Regions from separate parts of the Thiomicrospira pelophila DSM 1534 genome, predicted to be linked through region 2. Evidence: predicted binding sites of a transcription regulator. Region 2 holds the regulator's gene; the other holds the start of a gene.
What was found. The regulator PhoB, encoded in region 2, activates phosphate uptake and scavenging genes when phosphate is short. The targets are predictions, from matches to a motif close to GNNTGTCATAAAACTGTCANAT.

Region 1: a site for PhoB is predicted at 5,160-5,181, ahead of N746_RS0108685 (inorganic phosphate transporter). Genes of this name have one in related genera too.

What each region holds. Positions count from the first base shown of each region.
Region 1 is NZ_JOMR01000001.1:1,793,129-1,809,456, reverse strand. Features, by position in the region: gene N746_RS0108705 (mevalonate kinase family protein) at 1-79, opposite strand, end outside; gene N746_RS0108700 (hydroxymethylglutaryl-CoA synthase) at 101-1,273, opposite strand; gene fni (type 2 isopentenyl-diphosphate Delta-isomerase) at 1,270-2,319, opposite strand; gene N746_RS0108690 (hydroxymethylglutaryl-CoA reductase) at 2,324-3,364, opposite strand; gene N746_RS0108685 (inorganic phosphate transporter) at 3,512-5,080, opposite strand; gene N746_RS0108680 (23S rRNA (adenine(2030)-N(6))-methyltransferase RlmJ) at 5,275-6,126, shown strand; gene N746_RS0108675 (ChaN family lipoprotein) at 6,137-7,261, opposite strand; gene N746_RS0108670 (NfeD family protein) at 7,261-7,704, opposite strand; gene N746_RS0108665 (SPFH domain-containing protein) at 7,701-8,618, opposite strand; gene N746_RS0108660 (GlcG/HbpS family heme-binding protein) at 8,714-9,208, shown strand; gene N746_RS0108655 (DsrE family protein) at 9,307-9,780, shown strand; tRNA gene N746_RS0108650 (tRNA-Ser) at 9,829-9,919, shown strand; gene N746_RS0108645 (dihydroorotase) at 10,118-11,458, shown strand; gene N746_RS0108640 (DUF6671 family protein) at 11,468-12,313, shown strand; gene N746_RS0108635 (LysR family transcriptional regulator) at 12,325-13,224, opposite strand; gene N746_RS0108630 (sodium-dependent bicarbonate transport family permease) at 13,360-14,373, shown strand; gene N746_RS0108625 (P-II family nitrogen regulator) at 14,407-14,700, shown strand; gene N746_RS0108620 (TIGR00341 family protein) at 14,987-16,328, shown strand, end outside.
Region 2 is NZ_JOMR01000001.1:1,646,310-1,662,637, forward strand. Features, by position in the region: gene trpB (tryptophan synthase subunit beta) at 1-818, opposite strand, end outside; gene N746_RS10455 (DUF4168 domain-containing protein) at 935-1,300, opposite strand; gene N746_RS0107925 (BolA family protein) at 1,433-1,741, opposite strand; gene N746_RS0107930 (ion transporter) at 1,760-2,611, opposite strand; gene N746_RS0107935 (2Fe-2S iron-sulfur cluster-binding protein) at 2,740-2,991, shown strand; gene N746_RS0107940 (PstS family phosphate ABC transporter substrate-binding protein) at 3,097-4,065, opposite strand; gene phoR (phosphate regulon sensor histidine kinase PhoR) at 4,282-5,619, opposite strand; gene phoB (phosphate regulon transcriptional regulator PhoB) at 5,643-6,338, opposite strand; gene phoU (phosphate signaling complex protein PhoU) at 6,389-7,126, opposite strand; gene pstB (phosphate ABC transporter ATP-binding protein PstB) at 7,160-7,951, opposite strand; gene pstA (phosphate ABC transporter permease PstA) at 8,060-9,709, opposite strand; gene N746_RS0107970 (ABC transporter permease subunit) at 9,732-12,002, opposite strand; gene glnA (type I glutamate--ammonia ligase) at 12,336-13,742, shown strand; gene olsF (bifunctional ornithine lipid synthase OlsF) at 13,913-15,646, shown strand; gene N746_RS0107985 (metallophosphoesterase) at 15,706-16,328, opposite strand, start outside.

The DNA.
Region 1 (16,328 bases), 150 kb from region 2:
TTAAATTAATCGCCATACTCAAAGCAGGCGCGCCGTATAGAACAGCATGCTCGCCACTGAGGATCAGTTTTGCGGGCACAGTACAGCGCGTTATCATGCTTTATTGACCCGTTTTAAGGTAACAACGTTTATGGTCTTGAATGCCGCTTAAACGGAAAGGCCCAGCATGGTATTCAGGGAAGGTAATATTGGCTTGGTTAGGCTCGCTGTGATGATACAAGTCTAGGTATTGTTGATAGGTGAGTGGACTGCGCGCTTCAATACTGCATTGATGCTCGCGAGTCATCAGCACGGATTGATAACCCGGCTGAATCACGCCACTAAAAAATTCGGCCACACAGCCAGAACCATAGCTAAAAAAGCCGATGCGTTGATCGTCTAAATGGGGTTTGTGGTCAAGTAGCGAGCAAAACCCAACAAACAGGGACGCACTGTAACTGTTGCCAATCACTCGGTTATAGACTTGGCTGGCGGCGACTTGTTGACTGGTTTGTTGATCCGTTTGCTTTAGACCGACTTGTTTAACCAATTGCTTGTGAGCTTTTTCAGCCATTTTTGTAAATGGAATGTGATAACAAAACTGTTGAATATCCTCAAAACTGCGACCGGTCTCTTCGGTGAAATGTTGCCAGGCAAACTTAAGGCTACTGAGATAAACTTTGGTGGAGTATTTACCGTCCACCAACGCGGTTTCGCGGTGATTGGGACGCCAAAAATCCATTACATCTTCTGTATGGTAACCCGATCCCGCCTCAATCGCTAAAATACGCGGCTCGGTTTTTATCAGCATAGCCACCGCCCCACAACCTTGGGTCGCTTCACCAGAAGTGTCTAAGTCGTAACGAGCGATATCCGCCGCAATTACTAATACTTGCTCTTTTGGATTGGCTTTAACGGTATTAACCGCCATCTGCAGGGCGGCGGCGCCAGCATAACAGGCGTGCTTGAGTTCAATCACGCGGCAACGATTTGGCAGATTTAACAGGCTGTGCACAAAGGCCCCTGCCGATTTAGATTGATCAACTCCAGATTCGGTGGCAAAAAAAACCGCACTGATTTTGTCGCGATCGACTTGGGCCAAAATAGGCTCGGCGGCTTTCGCTGATAAAGTCACGATGTCTTCATCCGGCGGAGCAATCGACATTTTTTCTTGGCCAATGCCGACCAGATATTTATCCACATCTTGGTTTTTTTGTTGCGCAAAAACATCCAACCCAAGATAAAAATCTGCGGTCGCAAAATGGATTAAATCTATGCCGACATTCTGACTCATAACCTAGGGTTCTTTCCGCCGTTAATGCGCAAAAGGTGCGCGTCGTTTAAAAATAGTGACTTTATGTTGGCCGCGCCCACTAAAAATTGCGCAACCTGAAACTCTTGTTTTAGTTGTTGTATCTTTTGCTCTACCGCTTGCGCTGACTCAATCGCTGGGGTGAGGAAGGGGGCGGCTAAACCACAGACACAGCCGCCCATTATAACCGATTTAACCATGTCAATACCATTACGAATCCCACCGCTGGCAAAGAACTTGGCTTGGTCTTGGTATGGGCGCGCCAGTTGCAGGGCTTGAGGGGTAGTGATACCCCAATCTTGAAACAACATGCCCAGATCTGACTGGGCACGATGCGCCTCTATCCGACTCCAAGATGTGCCGCCACGTCCAGCTAAATCAAAATACCGAATGCCCGCCTCTAAGCCGAGTTGAATATCGGCTGGTGACAGACCGCAGCCGACTTCTTTTAACACAATCGGCACCGGTAAATTTTGCGCTAGCTGGTGAATTTTATCGGCGAGCCCAGCAAAGTTTCGGTCTCCTTCTGGCTGAATCAATTCTTGCAACGGATTTAGGTGCAGAATGAGAGCATCTGCTTGCACAACATCTACCGCCGCGCGAGCTTCATCGACTCCAAACCCAGTGTTGAGCTGTACGGCTCCCAAATTGGCTAGTATTGGAATTGTGGGCGCATATTGGCGCAGTTCAAAACTTTTGCGCGCGTTTGGGTCTTGGATCATCGCTCGTTGCGAGCCGACTGCCAAAGCAACTTGTTGAGATTCGGCGGCTTGGGCTAAATGTCGATTGATGTTAACCAAATTATCCGAACCTCCGCCTGTCATGGAGGAAATCAGTAACGGAAAACTTAAGGGCTTTTCTAGTAGGGCACTGGATGAATCGAGTTGATCAAAATCGAGTTCTGGCAGGCCGCGATGGTTAAGCTGAATTGCATCAAAGCCGGATTGGGCGCGCTCAATTTCTCTATCTTGTAATAGATGATCAATATGGTCTTGTTTACGTTGGGTAATATTGTGCGACTGGCTCACGGGGCTAACGTTCCAGTTTTAGGTGAGCGGCCATAAGTTCGCCTGGGTTAGTTTGCGCCGCTAATAGAGACAGTTCGCCACATAAAGCGGTGGCGCCGGCAATGCAAGCCAGGCGTCGAGCATTGTCACCTGGTTGGGCTTGCGAGTTGGCGCAACCGAGTTGTTCTAAGTTGGCTTGCACAAAGTCCAAACCTTTGCCATTGCCTACTGTGCCAACAATCAAGTTGGGCAAAGTGGTCGAAAAATACAAGTCACCGTCAGGTGTCACTTCAGCATGGTTAATGGCTTGAGAGCCTTCTACGATATTGGCGGCATCTTGGCCTGTAGCTAAATAGAAACCCAGTAACATGTTGGCGACATGTGCATTTGCCGTACGTAAACCGCCGGACACGATTGAGCCGATGAGATCTTTCTTAATGTGTAAATCAACTAAGGCCTGCGGAGTGGTTTTCAAAAAACGGCTACAGAGTTTAGCTGGAATGGTGGTTTCGCAGACCACGTTTTTACCGCGCCCTAAAATACCATTGACCGCCGAGACTTTTTTATCCGTGCAATAGTTCGCCGAAATTGAGACATATTCCAACTGATTGTATTCTGCCAAAATCCATGGAATTAAAGTGTCGGCCGCTTGCGTTGCCATATTATGACCAGACGCGTCACCGGTGGTGAACTCCAGACGTAAATAAATCAAGTTGCCGATAATTTGGCTGTGGATATCAATCAGCTTGGCGAAGCGGCTGGATTGGCTCACTTGAACTTGCATTTCGTCTTTGCGCGCTTTCAAAGCCTGTAAACAACGATGGGCCTCCCCGGCGTGCGGCGCTTGCAACAAAATGGAGCGAGTCATGCGTTCATCTACCAATGTCACTCGAATGCCACCGGCATGTGCCGTCGTGCGTGCACCTCGTGCCACGGACGGCCATAAAGGGGTTTCATAGGTGGCCATTGGCACCATTAAGTCATCCGCAGTTACATCACCGATTAGCTTAAATGGGCCAACCGATTGCATCGGAATCTGGGCAAATTGAGAGGTCTGATTAGTCATGCGCGCCATTATAAACGAGAAACGCCAAAATACATAAATCCATTGAAAACAGGCTAAGAGAAAACAGAATTTGAAGTGAGTATCGAGTAAGGGGATAAGAATAACCACCAGGCCTGGTATGAGCACCAGGCCTGGTGGTTGAGTCGATTAAGACGTCATAACTAACTGAATTGAATAGAACACGCCCGCTGAGATTAGCGCGGTAGCGGGTACCGTGATGACCCAAGCCGCGATCACTTTTAGCATGATCGAACGTTTAACCAATTCTTCACGATAAACCTTTTTCAGGCCTTTACGTTCTTTTTTGGTTAAGTGTGCATTGTTATCCAAGGCATCATTTTTTAAATCTTGTAGCATACGGCCTTTTTCAGCCAAAGACGCTTTATCAAAACGACGAATAAAGGCTTCCACAATTGCACGATCTTTACCTTTATGGTGGTCTTCGATTTTCTGGATCATACGTTTGTAGTTGGCTTTTAGGTATTCTCGTAAGAAACCCACCCCAAAAATAGCGCCGATGGTAACGTGGGTGGTGCTGACAGGTAAGCCGAGCTGTGAAGCTAAAATAACCGTTATGGCAGCCGCCATTGCAATACTGTAAGCGCGCATTTGGTCAATATCGGTAATTTCGGTGCCTACGGTGCGAATCAATTTAGGGCCATAAAGAGCTAAACCAATTGCAATACCAAGTGCACCAACAAGCATAATCCAAAGTGGAATCGCCGCCTTGCCATGTATCTCTGAACCCAAAAGTGCATCGTTAATAGCCGCTAAGGGGCCAACGGCATTGGCTACATCGTTTGAACCGTGTGCAAAGCTTAGTAGGGCCGCTGCAAAGATAAGTGGAATCGTAAACATCTTGTTTACGCCATCTTTGCTATTGGCATTAACTTTAGAGGCACGGTCAACGATTGGTCGAGTGATAAAGTATACGATTAATGCAACCACAACACCTATTCCAACCGCACCGATAAAGCTTACCGGCATGACTTTTTTTAGGCCTTTCATCATTAAATAAGTACCAAAAGCCCAACCCATTAAAGCTAAAAGCCAAGGAACCATGCGACGCGAGGCATCCATCATGTCGGCCTTGTAGGTAATGGTGCGTTTAATCACATAAAGTAAAATAGCGGCAATCGAACCACCAAGTAATGGTGAGATCACCCAGCTGGCTGCAATTTGGCCAACGGTCTCCCAGTTAACAATCGCCCAACCGGCGGCCGCGATGCCACCGCCCAACACGCCACCAATAATGGAGTGGGTTGTGGAAACGGGTGCACCCAAAGCGGTGGCTAGGTTTAACCATAACGCGGCGGCTAATAGGGCGGCCATCATTAACCATACAAAGGTTTGGGCATCTGCAATATCATCTGGGCTGATAATGCCACCTTTAATGGTCGTTACTACGCTACCACCAGCGATGATTGCACCAGCGGCTTCAAATATCGCCGCGATCGCGATCGCGGTGGTTAAGGTCATGGCCTTCGAACCCACGGCCGGACCGACGTTGTTAGCGACATCGTTTGCACCGATGTTCATCGCCATGTAGCCGCCAATCATCGCAGCAATAACTAAGGTAATGCTAATATGGCCGTAGTTGACATAGGTAAACAGGATGACTCCGACAATAAATAACAGTGCTAATCCAAATCGGAATAACTCACTGCGGCTACGTTTACTGGCTTCTTCTATGGTTTGAATGTTTTTCAGTTCCATGCTTTTGGCTTCCTGTTTATCATCAAATTGCATCAAGTTGGATAAAATTATATGGATCGAATTGCGCGGATTGTAACATTTCTTTTATAGAGCTGTCATAAAACTGTAGGGCTGTGGGGGTGAGCTTTTCGAATAAGTTTCGAGTGCTAGTTTATAATCAAGAAATCATTGATTAATAGGAAGTTAGATTTATTATGTTGAGTTATCGTCATGCGTTCCATGCGGGAAATTTTGCGGATGTATTAAAGCATGTAATTCAGGTGCAATGTTTGGATTACTTACTGCAAAAAGATAAACCTATTTGGTACGCGGATACGCATGCCGGGGCCGGGGGTTATGCGTTGGATTCGAGTGAAGCGCAAAAAAATGCGGAGTTCCAAAACGGCATTGGTCAGCTTTGGAGTAAGCCAAACTTAGCCGCGCCATTACAAGCTTATGTCGATTTGGTAGCTCAATTTAACCAGCAGGCTGGCGCGAATCAAGGACTGAAGTTTTATCCGGGTTCGCCTTGGTTTGCTCAAAACCTATTGCGCGAACATGACCGACTCAGTTTGTTTGAATTACACCCAAAAGAGCAAGCGTTACTTAAACAAAACCTTGGTTCGCATCGACGGTTAAAAATATTTGATACCGACGGTTTTAAAGGCTTAATCGCACAGTTGCCACCGAAAGAGCGTCGAGGTTTGGTATTAATTGATCCGCCTTATGAAATTAAGGAGGACTATGGCACGGTGGTCGAAACCTTGGTGCAAGCGCATAAACGCTTTGCCACAGGCACTTATGCTTTGTGGTATCCAGTGGTGGAGCGCCGTCGCATAAATCGCCTCGAAAAAGCGCTGATTAGCAGTAGAATCCGAAATATTCAACTTTATGAACTGGGCTTAAGTGAAGATACCAACGGACGTGGTATGACCGCGAGTGGCATGATTGTAATTAATCCACCTTGGACATTGTTATCCCAAATGCAAATGCTGTTACCGGATTTGGCTAAACGCTTAGGCGGTCAGGCGGGCTGTTATCGTGTTGAGACGTTATGCGCCGAATAAGACGCGTTATTTAGTTAAACTGTATTTCAACTTGAATGGTTTCTTTTTGTCTTTTTAGCGTGAGCTTTGCAGAAGACTCGGCCGGCGTTTCGCTGAGTTTTAGGATTAAATCTGCATAATGGCTTAGGCGTGTCTCATTGAATTTAATAAGACAATCACCCACCATCAGACCAGTTTTCTCGGCGGCACTATCTGGTTCGATTGATTCGATGCAGGCATTTTGTGTGTTAAGTCGCGCACCAAGTCGGGCGTGGCGGGGTAGTTCAATCGGGTCGGTGAACACAAAATAATCAAATGCACCCGGCTCATAATCTTCAAATGAACCACTACTAATGGTGACCTGCTGTTCTTTAAGCTGGGGGATTTGGCGTGCCATATCTTCCGGAATCGCCGCTTGATAGGCTAGATGAAAGTTGCCAGCAAAGATTACTAATTTATGGTCTGGATTCTGTTTCAGAAAATCCACCGCGTTACGCGCCATGGTTTCGTCCCAAATACGCTGGGCAAAGATAAAATCTTCTATCTCACGATCGGCGGGAATCTTATCTTCAAAAATTCGGCTTAAACGTTGATGTTGTTCCGCGCCGGGTGGATGAATTTTGGGTAGGTTGGCGAGCTGCTCCATGCTCAAACTTTGGCGACCTAAGCTTGAAACCTGGCGGGTTAATTCAGCTGGCGCATTTAGCGCGAGAATGCGCAGTTGGTGTTGGCGAGCGTATTGCAAAATGGGTCGCAATAGCCGAAAGTCGACGCGCCAGCGTTGATAATATTGCGTTTGATGCAGCAGTTCAGCTTCATCAATCCGCCCTAAAATATAAGCATCTAACCAGGGTTGAAAGGGTTGTTGAAACCATTCCACCCCAATCGCAACGTTAGGCGAATGTTGGTGCAGACTTTGTAGCATTGCCAGTTGAATTAAGTGATCACTATATCGGGGATGAATTTCCCCGACATGAATCACGCGTTTTTCTTTTAGTTGGGATTTAAGTTGTGCAAGGGATAGGTCGGAAGAGGAGGTCGCCACTTGTGTTTCAAGTTGACTGACATATTGAAGTGGATCGCTGATCGCCAGCTCAGAACTCTGCGACCAGGCCTGGTGGTTAAGTATTAATAAACTTAGCACAATCCAGCGCATTAGGACTCCGCTTCAATCCAGGCCTGGTTGCTTTTGATTTGTGTTACTTTAATGTGTTGACCGGCGGTTAAGTCGTCATTTGGGTTTGCCACTAGCCAGTGTGTGCCGTGATAAAACACCATCCATTGGCCGTTGTGTTGTGACAATACACCAGTTTCACCTGCCTCGTAAGTAGATAAGGATTCGGTTTGCGCATTCTGCGGTGCGATCAGTTTTCGGCGTAACGCAAATAGCAGTACTGTGCCAATCGCAAACGCAAAGATTAGCTGAATTTCGCCATGACCAAAGTCGACAAAAAAGCTTAATAGGCCTACAAAAATCAAGCCCAAACCAAACCACAGCAAGATATATAACCCAATAAAAATTTCCACACCGATCAAAATCAATCCTACTGAAATTAACATCCAGCTAGGAATTAGCTCTAATAATCCGATACTGGTCATTTGATGTTTCCTGCATTTTGGCCAACAAATAGCGATTGCAATGCGCTTAATGAACCGATTAACTCTGAGGCTTCATACGGAATCACCACCTTGTTTGCCGAGTCACTCGCGGCAATGCCTTCCCAAGCTTTAATTCGGTCTTTAGCCAGCAAGAATTCAGCCGCGTTTGGGTTGGATTGCATGGCCAACGCCAGCATTTCGATGGCTTGTTGCTGACCTTGCGCAAGTTGAATTTGTTCGTAACGTTTTGCATCAGAGGTTCGTTCAATTGCTTCGGCTTCCTTAAAGGCTTTTTGGCGATCACCTTCGGCTTTCGCAATGGTGGCATTTTTTAAGCCTTCCGCTTCCGTTTCAGTGGCTCGGCGTTCACGTTCGGCACGTAACTGTAACTCCATCGCGTGCTGTACGGCTTCGGGCACAGAAATATCCGAAATTTCAACACGTGTCACTTTGGCACCCCAATTAGCCGATGCACCGTCTAACGCCATCAACAAAGTGGCGTTAAGTGTGTCACGAGACGAAAGCGTATCGTCCAAATCCATCTTGCCGATTTCAGAACGTAGCGTGGTTTGCGCTAACTGAGCAATCGCATGTTTAAGATTGAGGATTTCATAGGTAGCTTGTCTAGCATCGCTAATTCTTAAAAACACCAAACCATCGATCACAATGCTGACGTTGTCTTTGGTAATAACCTTTTGCACTGGAATATCAATCACCTGTTCTTGGGTGCCAAATTTGGAGCGCACGCGATCAATCACCGGAATAATAAAGTTTAAACCACCGTGCAAGGTTCGGTGGTAACGTCCAAGGCGTTCAACTACTTGCAATTCAGCCTGCGGCACAATGCGTACTCCTGAGGCCAGGTAGACAAAAATCACACCTAGTAAAATTAATGTAAAAAATGTGAATTCCATAACGGTTTATCTCCATTTAACCTGTGTGGTGTTAATATTCATAGCGCTGTTTAATTAAAATAAAATGTAACACAAAAACCATTCTGGGAGGATGTATGTTAAAGAACTCAATTAAGGCCGGTTTATTAAGTGCAGGTTTGATGGTTGGCTTATTGCCACAAGCTCAAGCCTTGACTGTAGATGTGCCACGTTTAACATCAGAAGTTGCGACAAAAATAGCGGTTGGTGCAGTAAAAGCGTGTGAAGCAAAAGGCATTCCGGTTACGGCTACCGTGGTTGATCGTAATGGTATTGTTCAAACCATTATTCGCGATACGATGGCGCCACCTGTCTCAATTTCTATCAGTCAGAAAAAAGCTTATACTTCGGTAATGTTTAATGCCAAAGGTTCACAGCTAACGAGTCAAGCTGAAGGTGCCTTACCAACTTTGGGTGAAGGGTTAGCCTTTATGGCCGGTTCGGTTACGATTTCAGCCGGTGGGCGTTTGTATGGTGCCGTAGGTGTGAGTGGTGCGCCAGGTGGTGATATTGACGAAGAATGTGCTGTTGCAGGTTTTGAAGCGGTGCAGATGGACTTGGAAATGATGTAATGTAATTTACATTTTTTGTAACGTTCAACCAGGCCTGGTGATATTGTTTAATACCACCAGGCCTGGTTTTTTTATGCCTCAAATAAAGGAGGTGCGTTATGTCACGTTTCATCAAGATGGTCGTATATTTAAGTTTAATGTTGGCTGGTTCAGCTTTGGCCAGTCCGAGTTTGCATCCACAAGTCGCAAATTGGATTGAGACCAATCAAGCACCAGCAGGGGTGGTATTGGAGTTATTAAGTCGAGAAGCCAATTTTGTTGAAAATCGCACGTCCTATATTCAACATCAAGTTACGGCTTTAAAACAGGCGTTTGCAGAGTTGGACGTGGTTATCATTAGTCACGGTCGAGAGCTGGAGGCGTTCAGTAAGAGCTTTAGCCGTCAGCCTTATCAACAGGCTTTTGAGCAAATGCACCAGCAGGGTGTGACGGTTCATGTTTGCGAAGTCGTGGCGGGGCGGGTTAATAAAACCATTGATGATTTCCCGTCTTTTATTGATGTCGCCCCATCAGGGACAGCCCAATTAAATGACTATAAAAAGCTAGGTTATAGCGTGATACGTGTGCCCTAGTTGTTCTGGACACAGATATGAATAGCCTATATAATCCGCACACAATTTGGAGAGCTGTCTGAGCGGTTGAAGGAGCGCGCCTGGAAAGCGCGTATAGGTTAATAGCCTATCGGGGGTTCGAATCCCCCGCTCTCCGCCAAATTACGTATAAGCTGAACAGAAATGTTCAGCTTTTTTTTTAAGTAGTGTTTTTACAGGTATTTGGTCTTTATTTAAAATCGTGTAAATAGGTTTGAGCTGAATGGCATATTGGCAGAACTGTTTTTTAGTTATCTTCTAAAGACTTTATGGTTTAATTTATCTTGAACAAGCCCAATCATTAGACGGATTTAAAACCATGTCGCAAAAATTTCTTATCAAAAAAGCCACCCTAGTTAATGAAGGACAGCAGTTTATAGCTGATGTGCTGATTGTAGATCAGCTCATTCATAAAATCGGTAACCTTAGTGAAGTTCCGGGTGCCACAGTGATCGATGCAACGGGCCTGTATTTATTCCCTGGTGTGATCGATGCCCAGGTGCATTTTCGTGATCCAGGCCTGACTCACAAGGGGGATATGCTGACCGAGAGTCGAGCGGCGGTGGCCGGTGGCGTGACTTCTTATATTGATATGCCTAATACCGTACCGAATGTGCTTTCAATGTCAGTTCTCGAAGAAAAATATGCCCTTGCGGCACAGAAATCCTTAGCAAATTATGGTTTTTTTCTTGGGGTTAATGGCGACAATATAGATGAAGTTATTCAAACGGACACCTCAAAGTTGCTGGGCGTTTCGGATGATGGTTTGTATTTTACTAAGAAGGGTAATTTATTAGCCGATAATCCCGAAATAATGGAAAAACTCTTTGCGAATTGTCGGTCAATTATTGCGATTCATTCCGAAAAAGAACAGATTGTTGAGGAAAATGAAGCGCGTTTTCGCCAAGAATACGGTGATAATGTACCGATTGAATACCATCCCATTATTCGGAGCGAACGTGCTTGTTTTGAGGCAACTGAAAGAGCCATTGCGTTAGCTAATAAACATCATGCCCGCTTGCATATTTTGCACTTAACCACTGCGGCAGAAACCGTTTTGTTCCGTAATGATATTCCGTTAACTGAAAAGAATATTACCACTGAGGTATCAGTGCATCATTTATGGTTTAGTGACAAAGATTATGCACGTTTGGGGACTCGAATTAAATGGAACCCGGCAATTAAAACCGAACAAGATCGTCAGGGCCTTTTAAAGGCGTTGTTAGATGATCATATTGATTTGATTACCACAGACCACGCCCCTCATACAGAAGCAGAAAAGGATCGACCTTACTTTCAGTCGATGTCAGGTGCGCCAATGGTGCAACATTCACTAAATGTGATGTTGGAGTTTTATCAGCAAGGCCAAATCTCGTTGGAAAAAATTATTGAGAAGATGTGTCATAACCCAGCTGTTTTGTATCGCATGACTAAAAGAGGCTTTATTCGCGAAGGTTACTATGCCGATTTAACTTTGGTGGACTTGAATGCGCAATGGACGGTTAATAAAGATAATATTTTGTACAAGTGTGGTTGGTCCCCGCTTGAAGGCACGCAATTTCATTCTCAGGTTACACACACCTGGGTGAATGGTCATTTGGTTTATGACCGTGGAGCGTTTGACGAGTCGGTTAAAGGGCTCGCTATAAGCGTTGAATAGGATCTAGTGGTGGATAATCTATTTGTTACACGACGTTTATTGATTGCAACGCAGCATCATAAAGAACAGGTGATTGCGCCGATACTTGAGCAAGCGTTGTATGTTTGCTGTGAAGTTGTTGCTGACTTGGATACGGATTTGCTTGGAACTTTCTCGGGTGAGGTTGAGCGCAAAGATGATCCTATTACGACCTTGCGCAATAAATGTTTAATGGCCTTAGATCAAACAGGCGGTGATTTGGTTGTTGCCAGTGAAGGGTCGTTTGGGCCTCATCCACAGATGTTTTTTATGAGTGCTGATGATGAGTTGGTGATGTTAATCGATAAAAAACATAACCTTGAAATTTTGGCGCGAGCCTTAAGCGTCGACACCAATTTTAATGGTAAAGAAGTGACCAGTGAGTCTGATTTGCTGGCATTTGCCGAGTCGGTTAAGTTTCCCTCTCATGGGCTTATCTTGCGTAAAGCACAGGGTGAAAATTTGGGAATTATTAAAGGTATTAAAGATCTTGAAGAATTAAAGTATCACTTTAGCAGTTTGTTTGAACAGTATGGTTCGGCCTTTATTGAAACGGATATGCGAGCGATGCACAATCCGAGCCGGATGAAGGTAATTGAAACGGCTACCCATAACTTGGTTAAACAATTATCATCCTGTTGCCCGCAGTGTGAAATGCCGGGTTTTGATATTGTTAAGTCTAACCCAGGCTTGCAATGTGCTGAGTGCGGGCTGCCAACGCAATCAATTCTGAATCATGTATACATTTGTCAGCATTGTCATTATGAACAAATGCAGATGCATCCTGCCAATAAAACGACGGCAGACCCTCAATATTGTGGTTTTTGTAATCCATAAGCCCTAGTCAATTAAACTTTGAATTGGTCAAGGTGTTCCAGCAAAAAATCATAAAAGGTTTGGGCTATGAGTGATAGATTTTTATCCTTATGTTGCACCCAATACCAATAGCGCTGAATCGGAAATCCCTGCACATCGAGTATTGCCAATTCATTCGCTTTTTGTTCATGAATTAGAGTGCTACTCGATAAGATCGATAACCCAAGTCCGCCTGCCACCGCTTGCTTAATAGCCTCATTGCTCCCCATTTCCATCCGAATGTTGAGGGGTAGGTTGAATTCACTGAAAAGCCTTTCAATTTGTACACGTGTGCCTGAACCCGGTTCGCGAATAATAAAAGGTTCTTTGGCGATCTCCTGAATAGGAATAGAGCGCCTTTTAGCTAATGGATGGTCCAGTGGTGCGATCAGCATTAAGCTGTTAGCGAGAAAGGGGTGGGCTAGTATATTGGGATTATCTGGCGGCACGCCCATAATATAGACATCATCTTCATTGCGCTCAAGGCGCTCCATGACCCGTTCTCGATTTAGAATTTCTAAACGGGCATCAACACCTGGATAGGTATGACAAAATTGTCCCATTATTTTTGGTAAAAAATACTTTGTGGTGGTAACAGTCGCAATGCGCAATTGCCCTGTAGTCATGCCTTTCATGTTGGCAATGTTTTGTTCAAATCGATCCCAGGTTTTTACCCAGTCTCCACAAGTCTGATATAAAAGCTTACCCGCATCTGTTAGAAAGAGTTTTTTGCCAAACTGTTCAATTAACGCCAAGCCTACTTCATCTTGTAATAACTTGATTTGCTTAGATACCGTTGGTTGGCTGACATGCATTTCCTGTGCGGCTCGAGAAAAACTGTTGAGCCTAGCCACCGCTTCAAAGGTTTGTAATTGCCGTAAAGTGACTCTCACTACAAAATCCTTATTAATCTATATAGCCAAATGGCTATGGTTATTATCAAAACAATTCATTATTTTATTTTATGGCATTAAATTATGATTGCACAGTAATTTTTTTGATGTGTTTAATTTCATGAGGACGTAACAATGAATTTATCATTGGTTAACAATCTGATCGACCCAGCCATATTATTTTTCTTTTTTGGGTTATTTGCGGCGGCGGTGCGCTCAAACCTTGAGATTCCGGCACCGATTGCGAAGTTTTTTTCCTTGTATCTACTCGTTGCTATCGGTTTTAAAGGAGGGGTAGCTCTCTCGGCGAGTGGTTTTAGTAGTACAGCTTTGATTGCAATAGGGGCCGCGCTTTTTATGGCTTTTTTAGTACCGGCCTACACGTTTTTATTTTTGCGAAATAGGACGAGCCCTTTTAACGCAGCGGCGATTGCGGCTACCTATGGTTCAATTAGCGCGGTAACTTTTATCGCCGCACAGCAATACCTGACTAAAAATGAAATTGATTTTGGTGGCTATATGACGGTGGCAATGGTATTGATGGAATCACCAGCCATTATCATGGCGGTTTTGCTGGCTACGTTGGTTAGAAAGCATCAAAGCCAAACAGAGATGGTAGGAGCTGGCCAGGTTGCTATAAACCAGCCAGGTAATTCTGTTTCGCTGAAAGCCGTTTTGCATGAAGCCTTTACTGATGGCGCCCACTTGCTTTTGATAGGTAGTTTGGTAATCGGGTATATAACCGGTGATGCAGGTAAAGCCATGATGGCTCCTTTTACGAGTGAAATTTTTAAAGGAGTGTTGGCTTTCTTTTTACTTGAAATGGGTTTATTAGTAGCGCGTCAACTTCGTCAAACCAAAGACTTGGATGTTTTTTTGATGAGTTTTGCTGCGTTTATGCCAATAGTGAATGCAAGTTTAGCCATAGGTTTGGCTTATGTATTAGGTATGGGACAAGGTGATGCTCTATTGTTAGCAGTATTGGTTGCGAGTGGTTCTTATATCGTGGTTCCAGCGATTTGTCGTTATGCCATTCCAGAGGCTAAGCCGGGTGTTTATTTTACGATGTCGCTGGGTGTCACATTTCCATTTAATATTGTGATTGGGATTCCTTTGTATTTTGCAGCAATTAGTATGTTGTGGACTTAAAGTTAACCTTAATAAAGAATATTGGAGTTGAAAATGAAACCAGTAAAACGTGTTGAATTTATTGTTGATACCCATGAGGTTGAAGCCTTATTAGAATCACTTGCTAAGATCAATATTAATAGCTACACAGTTATACGTGAAGCTCATGGTAATGGAGAGAGGGGCTTAAGAGGTGGAGATATTTTAAGTGGAATATTCGATAACAGCTATGTGTTAATTGCCTGTTCAGAAGAGGAAGCTTTTGCGATTATTGAAACGGTGCGTCCCGTACTGAAAAAGTTAGGTGGAATGTGTCTGGTTTCAGATGCCATGTGGGTGATTCATTAGAGTTAATGTTAACAAACCCGTTTATCTGTAATTGCGTAACTTAGGAGCTTCTGGTAAAGATAGGATAAAGCTATCTTTGCTTGTACGGCCAAAAAAGCCCGACTTAGTTCGGGCTTTTTTGGATCTAAACGTTATGAAAAGAGCCTAAATGACCGTTTCTTCAAGCTAACCAAAATAAGGCGGATGATAAATCTTTTGTAATAACCGCATTGAATCAGGATTTGTAGTTTAGAATCTGAATCAGAGTTTTTAACTAGCAATACAAATAATATTTAAAGGATTTTAGGTGTACCAAACGATCTATCTTTTGCTGGGTGAGTTGTCTACATCAGAACGCATTGATGAAATTAAATCGCTATTAAGTCAACATGGCGCTATGGCGCTGAATATTGTTGAACCTAATGCAGAGATTATGCAAACAGGTGAAATTTTATTTTTAAGTTATCTGACGGATGCTGAATTAAAAGGTTGGCTGAATAAAGCTAAGTTGTTGGATCAACCGCCTAGTGTGGCGATTTTACCAAACGAACATTGCCCCGCTGCGATGAAAAGCATGGGGATCAGCAAGGATTTAAGCCAAGCACTTGAGGATGCGCTGGACCTTGATCGTCGTCAATTGGTAGATGTATTGATTTGTAATGAAGAACCGGTTTTTCAACACGTTACAGCAGGGGATGTATTTGGCTTAAACAATGCGGTTGAAGCCACTATGTGGGACAAGATTAAAGCATTTTGGCATAACCTGCATGAAATTCATTTTGATAGCTACAGTTTAATTACCGCTAAGGATCAACATATTCAAACGGCCGCCACGGGTATTTTGGTGCTGGAGCATAACAGCCGAAGCCAAGGTGCGAATCATGTGAACGAAAACTTATCCAGCCAAGATGGCAAGTTAAATGCCTTTGTATTGGCGCCTAAAAGCTTGATTAACTATTTGTATTTTATGTTTGTGGTGTTTTTTGTACGCCGCTTTTCGATGGACGATTTATCCAGAATTGTGGGGGTCATTCAAACCAGTAAATTAACTTTGACTTCTAGTGGACGCGAATTTGAATATCGGATTGATGGTTATTCTTATCAAGCAAATCAGCTAGACTTAATGATTTATCCCAAAGCCGTGTGTTTCCACCTAGGACGGGGCATGGGTAACATCGAAGTGAGCGAAGTTGAGGATGAAGATCTTAAAAATCAAAAAGATAAAGTTCGCATTAAAGCTTTGCCACAAGGCGATTTAACCAGTGCGTTATTGACCAAACCCGTGCCTTTTTTCCCACGCGCCAGCGATGAAGATTTTAAAGATCTGTTTGTAACTTTGCGCACTGGAGCGTTATTCAGTGAAAGTTTTATTGTCTTAATGGTGTTGAGTACGCTGTTAGGCGCTACGGGTTTGTTTATGAGTTCAGGTCCGGTCATTATTGGTGCGATGATTCTGGCACCATTAATGGCACCGATTATTTCTCTGTCGATGGGAGTGGTGCGTTATGAGTTAAACATGATGCAAACCGCTTTAAAAACGCTATTCTGGGGTACGTCGGTGGCTTTGTTGGTAGGCACGATTTATGCCTGGTTGATGCCTTTAAGTACCGTCACTCCTGAAATTGCAGCACGCTTGAATCCGAATTTAT
Region 2 (16,328 bases):
GAATGCTCACCCAAATTCGTGCCTTTGCCGAGTGGCTCAACCCCGTTTAAGCCCACATTTTGATCTTCAATAAAGCCGGCAAACATACCCATCGCATTGGAACCCCCGCCAACACAAGCACCCACCTCATCTGGCAGTTCACCCACCATCTCTAAAAACTGTTCGCGCGACTCATGCCCCACCACTGATTGGAAGTTACGCACCATCATCGGAAATGGATGTGGCCCCACCACCGAACCTATTGCAAATAATGCGGTGTCCGCTTGGGGGACATAAGACTGAAAAGCCGAATCCACCGCTTCTTTTAAACTTCGCCCACCAAAACTAACTGGCACAACATTTGCACCCAATAGTTTCATACGTGTCACGTTTGGGGCTTCTTTGGCAATATCGATTTCACCCATGTGAATTTCGCATTCCATACCAAAATAGGCGGCCGCGGTCGCTAAGGCTACGCCATGTTGACCTGCTCCGGTTTCGGCAATCAGCTTGGTTTTACCCATGTGTTTCGCTAACAAAGCCTCAGCCATACAGTGGTTTAACTTATGTGCACCGGAATGGTTTAAATCTTCGCGTTTAAGGTAAATATGCGCCCCCACCTGCTTGCTGATATTGTGCGCATAATACACAGGCGTTGGACGACCTTGATAATGTTTACGGATGTATTTAAGTTCATTTAAAAAGTCCGCTGAACGCCCCAAAGTTAAATAGGCTTTGTTAATTTCCTCAAAGTGTGGCACTAACTCTGGCGGTAAAAACGCCCCACCAAACTCGCCAAAATAACCTTCCTGATTGGGAAACTGCTTTAAGTAAGACATGTTTGCTTTCCTTTTAAATGCACTAAAAAAAACATTAGCCTACACTTTTTTAGCTTTTCTGGAAACAAAAAAAGGGGCCGAAGCCCCTTTATAAGTTGAATGCATTGCATTATGAGTTACTTAGATTGCACCTCTTCTACTTTTTGCTTCACCATTGCAAGGAATTGCTTATCCTGCTGCATTAAATTAATCATACCGCTGTACTCATTCACGCTTAAGCCTTCAGCCGAAATAACATGAATGGCTTGCTCTTGAAACTGAGCATTGACCTGTTGCAACAATTGATCATTAACTTCATTTTTTGGACGCTTTGCTAACTCAGCTTGTAGGCCTTGCTTAATCTCTTCAACCTTAATTAAAGATACGGCAAATTGCTCAACCTTTTCTGCAGATGGCACTTGCTGTTGCTGAGGCATAGACATCGCGTTGGTTGCAAATATTGATGAACTTAAAACCACGATTGATAAAAATAACTTAAACATACTTCTCCTTGCAGATTATTGACCTTTTTCAAGGTTAAAAACCATTCAAACATGAGTAAAACCGGCCTGTCAAACGGCTCAGCCACTCAAGCGAGATGGTAAAAGCGGCCTATAATCTAGCTAGGTTCGATTTTAAGTTTTATTTTGGCCAGCACATAAAGGTGAATCAGGTACCACACCGCCTTGCTCTTTCCACTCATCTAAAGTAAAGGTATGCAGTGCTAAAGCATGGATTTGAGACATTTCATTGGCCAGCGTTTTATACACCATTTGATGACGTTTCACTCGGCTGACACTTTCAAAATCATCGGATACCAGTACTAACTTAAAATGCGACTCAGTGGCTGGACCAGCATGCATATTACTTTCATTTTGTATATCCAATACCCATACAGAAAATCCTTGTTTGATCGCGGCTTCAATTTGTTGCTGCATATTCATCCATACGCTCCTATTCATTTATCGGTTTTTGGGATCGGATTGGCTTAGCAATTGATCCAGTTTGCGATGCAAGTCCGACACTTCAGTGTGTAACTGCTCAATGCTTTTAGCTTCATTATCCAAACTTTCATGCAAACCTTCATCCATACTTTTGCGATGCTCTTCGTCCAACACCGACACCACAATCCCAATCATCATATTTAAGAAAATGAAAGTCGACATAAAGATAAAGGTTAAATAATAGATCCAACTGTAAGCATACACCTCCATGGTCTCGTACATCACATCCGTCCAGTCTTCAAACGTCGCTACTCGAAAAAGCGTTAACAGAGCGGCACTTAAGTCTCCCCATAAAAACTCATTAATCGGTGCAAATATGAAACTGCCCACCACCGCGTAGAGATAAAAAATCACAAACATTAATAACGCCACATAACCGATACGCGGAATCGCGATTAACAAAGCTGTCACGAGCACGCGCATTTCAGGAATAAATGAGATCAAACGCAACACACGGAACAAGCGCAACATACGAGCTAATAATGCATATTGCGAGTCGTCAACTGGAATCAGGCTCACAACCACGATGGTGAAGTCGAAAATATTCCAGCCTTTTTTAAAAAAGTCCCAGAATTTTCGCTCGGCGGCCATGCGCACCAATATTTCCAATAAAAAGAATAACGTCACCCCCACGTCTAATATCGCCAATACACTTAATGCCGTGGGTGAAATATCATAGGTCTTAGCGCCAATCACAATGGATGACAACACAATCACCGAAATAACAAACCATTCAAAGGCCTTGTTATCACGAATTTGCATAAATTTAACTTGTAACGCTTGCCAAGAATTTAATACCGAAGTCTGCATGATGGTTTTCTCAAAATAAAGGTCGCGCTATTGTACTCAATCCATACAAATCACAAGCAACCGAATGATTAAATAAATAAATTTTTGCTAGAATAAGGTTTTATTTATGACTTTCAAGAGGAAAAATCATGGCGACCATTACTGTAATCGGCCAAGGCACCTGCGAATTTGACGGCGAATTCTCATTATTAGAAGCATTAGACGAACAAGGCTTTGATATGCCCTATAGCTGCCGTGGTGGAAACTGTGGTGCGTGCGAAGTCAAACTGGTTTCGGGTGACGTCGAATACATTCAAACACCGGCTTACGATTGCGACAAAGGCTTTGTTTTAACCTGTAGCGTAATTCCAACCTCGGATATTGAAATCGAAATACTCTAATCAACGCAATCAAACTTAAAGCACCAGGCCTGGTGCGGTTCAAATTGTTAAATTTAGGACATAAAAAAACCCAGCCTAGGCTGGGTTTTTTGTCATTGGCTGAGCTTATTTAAGCTTCGCTAGCTCACGTGCTGCCACCTTAGCTGGTAGTGGAACATAACCATCTTTATAAACCACTTCCTGACCTTCTTTTGATAGAACCATCGTCATGAATTCTTTCACCACTGGGTCTAACTGCTGGTTAGGCGCTTTGTTTACGTAAATGTAAAGCAAGCGTGACAATGGGAATTTACCAGCGACGGCATTTTCTGGGTTCGCGTCATAATAAGTTTCACCGGCCTTTTTTGCTAATGGAACGGTCTTAACGCCCGCCGTTTTATAACCAAGGCCTGAATAACCAATACCATTGATAGAAGCCGAAACCCCCTGTACAACAGAAGCCGAACCTGGCTGCTCGTTCACTGAGTTTTTATAGTCGCCTTTACACAAAGCGTTTTTCTTAAAGTAGCCGTAAGTACCCGATACAGAGTTACGACCGTACATTTGGATTGAACGGTTCGCCCATTCCCCTGTTAAGCCTGCGCCACCCCAGGTTGTAATATCTTCTTTTGCACCACACTGACGAGTGGATGAGAAAATGGCATCCACTTCTTGCATGGTTAAACCCTTAATCGGGTTATCTTTATGCACATACACCGCCAAGGCATCAATCGCGACACCAATTTGAGTTGGCTTATAACCATATTTTTTCTCAAACGCGGCAATTTCACCTGACTTCATCGCGCGGCTCATTGGGCCCGCTTGTGAAGTACCTTCTGTTAATGCGGGTGGTGCCGTAGATGAACCAGCTGACTGAACCTGTAAGTTCACATTAGGGTAATGACGTTTAAATTCTTCAGTCCACAATGTCATCATGTTAGCCAAAGTATCTGAACCTACTGATGAGAAGTTACCTGAAACACCAGATACAGACTTATAAGATGGTAAAGCTGAATCAACTTCGGCCATAACAGGTTGAGCAACCAGTGTTGCCGCAGCAAAGCCCATTGCAGCGAATAATTTACGATTTAACATGCGTGTAAGCTCCTTAGGAGAGTTAAAAGTGTTGTAAGACTCAGGAGCTATTGTGGCGAACTTAGATAACAGCTTAATGAATGAAGCATGACAGTTTTATTACACGGGGAGAAAATAGAAAATCTAACATAAACCCTAGGGCTAAATTAGCGCCAAGACCATCTTTAAAGCTAAGCACCAGGCCTGGTGCTTAGCTGAATGAGGTTGAAAACGCTATTAAACTTCGACTTCGGCGGCCGGCAATCCGAGTGACAAAGGAAATTCACAACGAAAGGTTGATCCGACTTTCAAGCGGCTTAACACCACTAACTTAGCGCGGTGTCGCTCCAGAATATGTTTAACAATCGCCAAACCTAAACCCGTGCCACCCGTACTGCGTGAACGTGCGGTATCGACCCGGTAAAAACGTTCGGTTAAACGCGGAATGTGTTCACGCGCAATGCCGATGCCGGTGTCTTTGACCTCATATACCAAAGCCGTATCGGTTTTGTACCAACGCACGTTGATACGTCCTCCCGCTGGCGTATAACGAATCGCATTCGACACCAAATTGGTAAACACACTTCGCAGCGGCTCGCCCATCCCCATCAATCCCAGATCGGTTTCAAGGCTAAACTCAATTTTATGTTTACCTTCGCTTAAATGCTCCGCATCCTGTTCGAGCTTCGTTAACATCGCACGTACATTAACCGGCCCAGCGAGCACATTTAAGTTGTTGGATTCAATGCTTGATAAGGTCAGCAAATCGCCAATAATATTTTGCATACGCAAAGACTGCGCCTGCATTTGATTTAAAGGCGCTTGCCAAAGTTTGGGGACGGATTCTGGCGCATCCAGCATTAACTCTAAATAGCCATTTAACACGGTTAAAGGCGTGCGTAACTCATGTGAGGCATTCGCCACAAAGTCACGCCGAATTTGCGATAAATTATGGGCGTCGGTAATGTCACGAATAATCAATAAATAATGCTTTTCAAAATAAGGCACAATTTGCGCGCTTAATCGACGGGTGCTTTCGGCACTGGTATAAAACTCGACTGTCTCGTCAAAATCACCCGACTCTAAATAGGTCAACATTTCGGGCTGGCGCATCAAGTTGGTAATTTTTTGACCAACATCCGTTTGTCGTAACCCCAATAGTTTTTCAGCACTTTGGTTGACCCATTCAATACGAAACTTGCGCGTTAAGGAAATATGCATATCCGGCAGTAAATCCATCGCTTGTTGAACTTGCTGAGTCTCGGATCGCAAGCGTTTGATGTGACGTTTATCTTGATAAAGCTTCTCAAAATAGGCTTCGTAAACCTCGCCCCAAATACCAAACGGCGCGCGAATTGGACGCGATTCTTGACTTCGAATCAAGCTGACAAATCGCCAGAAATAATACAGGTTTCGAATAATATAAATGGTGAAAGCTAACAGGATGGATGGAATCCAAAATTGGGTCGTTAAGCCAAGAATAACGGCGAGCGTAATTAAGCTAGCAATGCCCACTAGCTCTTCAAACAAGCGTGTGGATTGCTCTAGCGAGAGTACGGGCTTAAGACTTAACATTGAGATTCAACCACCAGGCCTGGTTATACCGGCTCAGAGAAACGATATCCGGCACCCCGAATGGTTTGGATATAATCTTGCGAACCGGTAGGTTCTAATAATCGGCGTAACCGACGAATGTGTACATCCACGGTACGCTCCTCCACCACGACGGTTTCGCCCCACACTCGATCGAGCAGTTGGGTTCGCGAATACACACGATTGGGGTGAGTCATAAAAAACTGCATCAAACGAAATTCGGTTGGACCAAGTTTGACTTCTTCTTCGTCCACCCAAAAACGATAACTGGTTAAATCCAGTTTTAAATTACCTTGTTTTAAAATATCGGTGCTTAAGGCTTCGGGGTCTTTACGTCGTAACAAAGCTTTAATGCGCGCCACCAATGCACGTGGCGAGAAAGGCTTCACCACATAATCGTCCGCCCCCGCATCAAAACCAGCGACTTGATCTGACTCTTCACCGCGGGCGGTCAGCATGATAATCGGCAAACTACGGGTCTGGTCATTTTGGCGAATGCGTTGTGCCAAACTGACCCCGGTTACGCCCGGCAGCATCCAGTCCAATACCAACAAATCCGGTTGATGTTCTAAAATCATCTTCCAGCCTTGCTCTGCGTTCGGGGCTTCGAGCACTTCAAACTCGGCGGCATTCAGGGTGAAATTCAACATGTCGCGAATCGCGGATTCGTCTTCGACCACCAGTATTTTAGCTTGAGACATTCCGCCTCCTTTTATCATGAGCGAATCTTTCATAGATCACCCAACTTGCGTTAAGAACGATTAAGTTCAACTAACATCTCGGCCATACGTTCTGAATCCATATTGCGCAATTCTTTACCATTAACCAGGTAGACAATAATTTCAGCAATATTGCAGGCATGGTCCGTAATACGTTCACTCGCCTTTAGAGCATAAATCAATTCCAATAAACACTCAATATCGCTATCACTGTCTTTAAAACGCTCGGTCACTTCGACTACCGCATTTTTATAGATCACATCCACCTGTTCTTCTTCACGAATAATCGCAACACAGCTAGGTAAATCTAAGCGTGAAAAGGCGTTTAGAACATCCTTGAGCATGTTCATGCCATGAGCGGAAATTTCGATTAACTCTTTGTAGCCTTGAAGATTAAGACACGCATCCGAACCAATTTTATCTAAATGCACCACCAGTTTCGCAATCTTAACCACTTCATCACCCATACGCTCTAAATCTAATCCAATTCGGATCGCGGAGATGACCAGACGCAAGTCTGATGCCGTAGGTTGCTGACGAGCCAATACACGTGAACAAAGTCGGTCAATTTCAATTTCTTCACGATTGATAAATTTGTCTAATTGAATCACTTCTTTCGCTAGAGCCACGTCGGCATTTTGTACCGCACTGAGTGCAGACGACAGTTGTTTTTCAACCATGCCGCCCATTTCAAGCACCAGATTAAAAAGATCTTCTAAATACTGGTTGTAGCTGGCGGAGACATGTGTTCCAAATTCTTTACGTTCCATGCTTCTGATCCTTATATTATTAGTTTTATCATCTTAACCATAACGACCGGTTATGTAGTCTTCTGTACGCTTAACTTGCGGATTGGTAAATAAAGAATCCGTATCACTGTATTCAATCAATTCACCCATATACATAAACGCGGTGTAATCTGATACACGTGCCGCTTGTTGCATGTTGTGTGTCACGATTAAGATGGTGAAATCTTTCTTAAGCTCGAAGATCAATTCTTCAATCGCCAAGGTCGAAATGGGATCGAGCGCCGAAGTCGGTTCGTCTAGCAATAACACTTCTGGCTGAACCGCAATCGCACGCGCAATACACAAACGCTGCTGCTGACCACCCGATAAACCCAACGCATTATCATTTAAACGATCTTTAGCTTCTTTCCATAAACCCGCACCTTTCAGGGCCCACTCAACCGTCTCATCCAAGGTTTTTTTGTCATTAACACCTTGCAGCCTTAAGCCATAGGCGACGTTCTCGTAAATTGATTTTGGAAACGGATTAGGTTTTTGGAACACCATGCCAATGCGACGGCGGATTTCCGCCACATCCAATTCCTTGGCATACATGTCTTGACCGTGCAAATGCATTTTTCCATCAATATTTACGATATCAATTAGATCGTTCATTCGGTTAAAGCAACGTAATAAGGTCGATTTACCACAACCGGACGGGCCGATAAATGCGGTAACGCGGTTTTCCGGTAAATCCATATTAATGTTGTTTAACGCCTGTGATTTGCCGTAAAACAAGTTCCAGTCTCTCACTTCGATGGCGACTTTTTCTTGTTCTAACGACAAGCCGCGATGATCATGCCCCATGGCTAGACTAATCGTTTTTTCGCTCATGCTTTAATCCTTTAATAACTTAATTCGTGCTTAGTATCAGTTGGCCGGGTCGAACCACCAGGCCTGGTGGTTCGACGGCTATTAATTTTCTAACGCTTTATATTTTTCACGCAGACGATTTCGAATCGAAATCGCGCCTAAATTCAGCGACACAATCACCAACACCAATAATAAAGAGGTCGCGTAAACCAACGGCTGAGATGCTTCAACATTTGGACTTTGGAAGCCGACATCATAAATATGGAAACCTAGATGCATGAACTTTTGATCCAAGTGCACAAACGGTGCATTCAAGCTGACCGGTAATTCAGATACCAACTTAACCACGCCCACCAACATCAAAGGCGCAACTTCACCCGCGGCGCGCGCAATCGCTAAAATCAGCCCCGTCATAATAGCCGGCGTTGTTAAGGGCAACACGATGCGCATAATCACCTCAGCGCGAGTCGCGCCCAAGGCTAAGCCGCCCTCCCGCAAAGCACGTGGCACACGTGACAAACCTTCCTCAGTAGACACAATCACCACCGGCAAGGTAAGTAACGCCATGGTTAGCGCCGCCCAAAGCAGGCCTGGTGTACCAAATGTTGGGGTTGGTAAGGCATAGCTATAAAACATCTGGTCAATTGAATGACCCAAGACATACACAAAAAAGCCCAAACCAAAAATACCAAATACAATGGATGGCACCCCGGCCAAATTATTAATCGAGATACGAACCAAACGTAATAGCCAACCTTCACGTGCATACTCACGCATGTAAATCGCGGCAATCACGCCCATTGGCATAACAAACAAGGTCATTAACACCACCATGGTTAAGGTACCAACAATAGCGGGGAAAACACCGCCTTCAGTATTTGCTTCGCGCGGATTATCAAATAGGAAGTGACCAATCGAGCCCATGAAAAACCCAAACTTTTGATCAAAACGCATTTCATTCGGCTGCCATGAGCGCACCATGTTTTTAATAGGTACTTGAACTTGTTGGCCACCCGCGACCATGATCGTGGCCTCACCTTGTTGATTTAACTCGGTATACATTTCATCCAGGCCCGCTTTCAGGGTTTGATACTGCGCCTCTAATTTGGCTTTTTCCTGTTCAATACGCTGGGCATCGGCTTGGGTAAAGCTATTCGCCATTTCTAACTTTCGTTGTTCATAGCGAAGCGATTGCAGCTGGTAGTTGATCGCGCCCACATCCATCTTTTCAATCGCATTTATTTTAGTGCGCAGTTTTTCTGAAGCCGCGATACGCTTAGCTAAGGCTTCCTCTACGCCTTCACCCGCCGCTACCACTTCGCCGTTTTTTCTCACCTCATGCACATAACCGTATAGATTGCCCCACTCGTGACGCTCAATCACCGTAATACCCTGCGCCAAGGACCAGGCCTGGTTATTAATGTCTTTTTCGCTAATCCAACGGAAATCCAAACCATATAAGTCGCGGTTGCCAGTTTTAATCAACAACTGGGGTTCTTTAACTTTAAAACCCGGCTTGTCTGGATTATCAAACTCTTTAATGCGCGTGTTGTGGATTTCACCCGTCACCACTTCCGATTGGGCTGGTGCTGAAGCCGCCATTTCAAAGTTATAGACTTCATGTGGCCAAAAATGACTTAAGCCACGAACGGCAATCAACATTAATAGGCCAAACACCAGTACGACCGCTACACTCACCGCAGAGGCACTAAACCAAACCCAGTGTTCACCTTTGTTAAACCATGCTTTCATCAGAATCTATCCTTTATAAAACTTATAGTGAGCCGTATTTACGGCGCATTCTCTGACGCACCACTTCTGCCAGGGTGTTAAAAAAGAAGGTAAAGATAAACAGCACCAAGCCGGCTAAGAACAACACCCGATAATGCGTACTATCCACTTCGGTTTCGCCCATTTCCACAGCCAAATTGGCCGATAAAGTTCGCATACCTTCAAATATATTCACGTCCATTAATGGCGTGTTACCAGAGGCCATTAACACAATCATGGTTTCCCCCACGCCACGCCCAAATCCCAGCATGATAGCGGAGAAAATACCCGGGCTGGCGGTGGGTAGCACCACGCCGGTTAGGGTTTGCCAACCACTCGCACCTAACGCATAAGAGCCGTTTACCAAATAAGACGGCACACTATAAATCGCATCTTCCGCCACTGAAAAGATAGTTGGAATTAAGGCAAAGCCCATCGCAAAGCCGATAACCATCGCATTACGCTGGTCAAAATCGATACCCGCGCTTTCGGTTAACCAACTGCGCATATCACCGTTAAAGAAAGCGACCTCCAACGGGCCACTTAAGGATAAGGAGAACCAACCTAAAAACGCGATAACCGGCAGCATTAAGATGGCTCGTCGTCCAACCGGCACAATTAACTGCCACTTTTCAGGTAAACGAGACCAGAGCAAACCAAAGCCAATAATACCCAAGGGAACAATCACGACTATGGCAAAGAATCCAGGCAGATTTGCCTCCATATAAGGCGCCAACCACAGACCGGCTAAAAAGCCCAAAATAACCGTTGGTAAGGCTTCAATAAGTTCAACCGAGGGCTTAATCCATTGGCGCGTTTTCTTATCCATAAAAAAGGCGGTATACATGGCCGCAAAAATCGCAATCGGCACCGCAAACAACATTGAGTAAAGTGCGGCTTTAATCGTGCCGAATGTTAAAGGCGTTAAGGAAAACTTAGGCTCAAAATCACTCGTACCAGAAGAAGACTGCCAAGTGTGAGTAGGTTCTTCATAACCTTCATACCAGACCTTCGACCAAATACTTTCCATGGAGACTTCAGGGTGGTTATTTTTAATGTCATACACCACTAATTCGCCGGCTTCGGTTTCAACCACCGCTCCATTTGCGCGAGGTGAAATTCGGATCATGGTTAAAGGATCATCGGACACTTGCATTGAGCGCAAATGACGATGGGCGGTTGAGTGATATAAATTAAACGTGCCGGATTCGTCACCTACCGCAAAACCTTTGCGCGCATCTTCAATCCCAATGCTTACGATAGGTGATTGGCCGCGTTGAAATTCGCGAATTTGCTTAATCGAAAAATCGTTATTATCATCCCGCACCGGAAACCATTGCAAAATACGGCCTTGATTGGTACCAAACATCATCGAGTAATTACCCGTTAAAAACCGAGCCGCAGTAATACTTTCCCCTGGGTTAGTAATTTCAAAAGACTGAAGTTTCATAGGCTCTTGAATATCCGCAATATTATAATATTCGGCATGACCTTGGTTCGACACCAACACCAAATCACGCATGCGTCCACCCAACATAATATGATCCGCATCAAAGTCGAGTGAAACATTCGACTGACCGTCGTATTCCAACTCAGTGGAGTCCGTTAAAAATGAACTGGTTTTGCTATAGGTTCGGATTGAAACGGTTGTCGCGTCCTGCGGCTTGGCCACTAGCATCATGCGGCTATCGCTATCACGCACCGCGAGCTGACTGACGGCTTCGTCCAACAACTGTACCGACTCATCCCCAAACGGCCACTCTAATACTGGTGTGATGGTTCGCACATCATCCGGATAGGTCACTTCCATCTTTATTTGACCCACCAAAACATGACCGTTTGATAGGCCATAAGCAAACACATTTGCAGGTTCATTTGCGATTGAAAAACTGGTTACTTTGGCTCCTCCTGTGGGGGCTTGTTGATCCAGCAACAATTCACCATCACGAAGATTGATACCCAATATTCGTCCAGACTCAGTCAAACGCACCGCCACTTCTTTATAGTCATCCACCGCATAATAAACACTAGGATCATCCGTGCCGCCAGGCAGACTAAACACGTTACGCTTGTCCATCGTCGCCGGCACAAACATCGGTAGAACCACGTACAACAAGAAAAACATAATTAAGAAAACGGCAAAAATAATACCGACCCCACCTACACTGATACCATATTTGGCGGTATGATCTTTTAGTCGGCGGCGCATCATGCGTTTTTTAAACGTGGGGCCGCTCAGCGTTTGCTGTAAAGCTTGCTTAGTCTGTCCGCTCATATAAAATTTACCTTGCTGAATTCGTTCAATTTATAATTCGTGCGCACACTATAACCAGCAAATATTACAGTTTTATTGCAATCTGTAACAAAGCTGAAAACAATCAAAATCGGGCTCAGCAAGCTGCACCAAAAAGAATAGTCCTATGCACCAAAACAAGACAGCTCAACCGGCCAAAACTTAACCAGCGATATAAAACCAGAAAAGATTAAATTAATAAAAACAGCAACTTAAGAAAAATTAAATTTTGTCTCGCAAACTGGCATGGTTCGCGCTAATATTTGATAAAGAATTTTACAAACCCATATAAAAAAACCAACGAAGGATAATGCTATGCCACAAACAATTATTGACCTTATCAAAGAACAAGATGTGAAATGGGCTGACTTGCGCTTCACGGATTCAATTGGTAAAGAACAACACGTCACCATTCCGGCTCATGAAGTAGACGATGAGTTTTTTGAAGACGGCCACAACTTTGACGGCTCATCTATTCGTGGTTGGAAAGGCATCCAAAGTTCTGACATGGTTTTAATGCCACAAACTGATGGTTTTTATTTAGACCCATTCACCAATGATCCAACTATCATCATTCGTTGCATGATCGTTGAACCTTCAACGCTTGAACCTTATGAGAAAGACCCTCGTGGCATCTCTAAAAAAGCCGAAGTCTACCTACAATCGACCGGTATTGCCGACACCGCTTTCTTTGGTCCAGAACCAGAATTCTTCATTTTTGATGACGTTCGTTGGGGTGCAGATATGTCTGGCTCTTTCGTTAAGATCGACGGTAATGAAGCCGCTTGGAACACTGAAAAAGTTTACACCGACGGCAACATGGGGCACCGCCCACGTGTTAAAGGTGGCTATTTCCCAGTACCACCGGTTGATCAGTTGCATGAAGTACGTGCTGATATTTGTGCCATGGCTGAAGCTATGGGTCTTAAAATTGAAGCTCACCACCACGAAGTGGCCGCGGCTGGTCAGTGCGAGCTTGCCGTAGCAGGTAACACCCTAACTAAGAAAGCCGACGAAGTTCAGATTTTGAAATACGCGGTACACAACACTTGTCACGCAGTTGGTAAAACCGCAACCTTTATGCCGAAACCAATCGTTGGTGATAACGGTTCAGGCATGCATATCAACATGTCTCTAAACAAAGGCGGAAAAAACATTTTCGCGGGAGATGTGTACTCTGGTTTATCACAAGAAGCTTTATGGTACATCGGTGGTTTGATGAAACATGCACGTGCTCTAAACGCTTTCACTAACCCAGGCACTAACTCATACAAGCGTTTGGTTCCAGGCTTTGAAGCGCCGATCTTATTGGCTTACTCAGGCTCTAACCGTTCAGCTTCGATCCGTATTCCATACGCACCTTCTGAACGTGCGCGTCGTGTTGAATTACGTTTCCCTGACCCAACAGCTAACCCTTACCTAGCGTTTGCTGCGTCATTAATGGCTGGCCTTGACGGTATCATCAACAAAATTGATCCGGGCGAGCCTGCAGAAAAAGATTTGTATGACCTACCGCCAGAAGAAGAAGCGACTTATAACACTGTGTGTGCTTCACTTGAAGAAGCTTTGGATGCACTTGATAAAGATCGTGAATTCTTAAAAGCTGGTGGCGTGTTTACGGATGAAGCTATTGACTCGTACATCAAACTAAAAATGGAAGAAGTAACACGCATGCGTGCCACCACTCACCCAATCGAATTCGATATGTATTACTCTATGTAAGCCATTCGCGCTAGATTGATTTAGTTTACTTAAGACCCGCTTCGGCGGGTTTTTTGTTTTAAGCATCTAAATAAAGCCAACCTCAATTCCCTGTCAAATCATAAAATCCTCACATGAGCGTCACCTATTTGTCACATTGCTAGCGCATACTCCGATGGAAATTAACCATCGTGAGAATCCGCATGCTCAATCTAGAAGCTAGCCTGCAACAACACTTTCCAGATTTAACCACTCGCCCTGGTGCCAAGCTTATTATGAAACTACTCAAAGCTTTGACTCACCAAGATGAAATTAATCAATTTATTGAAACCCATCAGCATTTGCGTGGTTTTGCGTTTTTGGACAAAGTATTGGAGCACTTTAATTTCAGCTACCAGGTGAATGCGCGCCAGCTCTATTCGATTCCGTCTGAAGGCAAAGTCATTATCATCGCCAACCATCCTATTGGTTCGCTTGATGGTTTAGCATTGCTTAAATTGGTTCGCACCGTGCGCCCGGATGTGCGCATCGTCGCTAATGAGTTGTTGGCACAACTCGAACCCATCCAATCCTTATTTATTTCGGTCGACAATTTATCCAGCAAGGCGTCACATAAAGCTCAATATAAAACCATGCTAAACGCACTTGAAAACGAGCAGGCCCTCATTATTTTCCCTGCTGGCGAAGTATCACGTATTCGTCCGAATGGAGTGCGAGATGGCAAATGGAAAACCGGTTTCTTGCGTTTGGCCAAAAAAACCAACGCCCCTATCCTGCCGATCTTAGTTGAAGCCAGAAACTCGGCTTTGTTTTACAGCCTATCCGCCATCTACAAACCCATCGGCACCATGATGCTAGTGCAAGAGATGTTTAATAAAGACGATCAAGAAATCAGCTTTCACATTGGCAAACCGATTAAATGGAAAGCCGTGCAAGCCCTAGACCTCAATAAAAAACAATTGGCGGCACGCTTTCGCAAACATCTATACCGATTAGAAAAACCCAAAAAGCTGGCTAAAAATTCGTTATTTGACGGTGAAATAACAGTGGCTCACCCGGTTGACCGTAAAGCCCTTAGACAAACCTTAAAAAAAGCTCAAAAACTCGGCCAAACCAGCGACGGCAAGATTATTTATTTATACGACTATGAAGAAGATTCGCCGGTCATGCACGAAATTGGTCGTTTACGCGAACTCACCTTCCGCACGGTTGAAGAAGGCACGGGTACGAGTCTGGATTTGGATAAATACGACACCTATTATCGTCACCTAGTTTTATGGGATGACGAAGCCTTGGATATTGTCGGCGCATACCGAATTGGCGAAGGCAAAAAAATTATCGAAAGCCATGGTTTAAAAGGGTTTTACACCCATAGCTTGTTCGATTTTCAGCCAGACACCGAACCTTATTTAAATGACGCGATTGAGCTGGGGCGAAGCTTTGTACAACCACGTTATTGGGGTTTACGCAGTTTAGACTACCTTTGGTACGGGATTGGGGCTTATATTGCGACACATCCAGAGATTAAGTACTTGTTTGGTCCGGTAAGTTTAAGCGCCGCTTATCCTGAAGAAGCCAAACAAAAAATCATCGGCTTTTACCAGCAACAGTTTGGCAGCTGGTCACATTTAGCCCAAGCCAAAACACCTTATAAACTAAACGAACCAACCCAGCAGCTAATGCAAACGGATTTTGCACAAGATTACGCGACCTGTTTTAAACGCTTAAATAATCAGCTTGACCAAATTGGCGTAAAAGTGCCGACTCTCTATAAGCAGTACAGTGAACTCTGCGATGACAAAGGTTGCCACTTTATGGCCTTTAGCGAAGATGCGGATTTTGGCTACTGCATTGATAGTTTAATTATGGTGGAATTAGACAAGGTTAAGCCCAAGAAAAAACAGCGTTATATGACGCCATTATAGAATTTAGATAGTCTTAAACAACATTAAAAACATACCACCAGGCCTGGTGGTATGAGAGGTTATGAATTAAGTGGCTCTGAATTAGTCTGTTCTGATCTTGCCCAGCGCACCAAGTGTAACTCACCGTCTTGATCTTCTATCAACGCACTTAACGACTCAACCCAGTCACCACAATTGTAATAGGTCACGCCCATTTCAAACTCTCGGATTTCAGGGTGATGAATATGGCCACATACCACCCCTTGTACACCTTTTTGAATCGCACTTTTGGCGACAGCGGTTTCAAAATCACTAATAAAATTGACCGCACGTTTGACTTTATATTTTAAGTAAGCCGATAAAGACCAATAACCGAAGCCCAACCGAGCACGCACGTGGTTAAACCAGCGATTAAAATGCAATACTGTTTCATAAGCCCAGTCGCCCAAAAAAGCTAACCAACGATGACATTGCACCACGCCGTCAAATTGATCGCCGTGAATCACCCAGAGCTTTTTACCGTTTTTTAAGGTATGAATATATTCATCCGTTAAAAATACGTTACCAAATTCAATTCCTGAATAACGCCGCAACATATCATCATGGTTGCCGGTAATATAAATCACCTTCGTGCCACGTTTTGCTCGGGTTAATATGCGACGAATCACATTGGTATGCGCTTGAGGCCAATAAATCTTTTTGC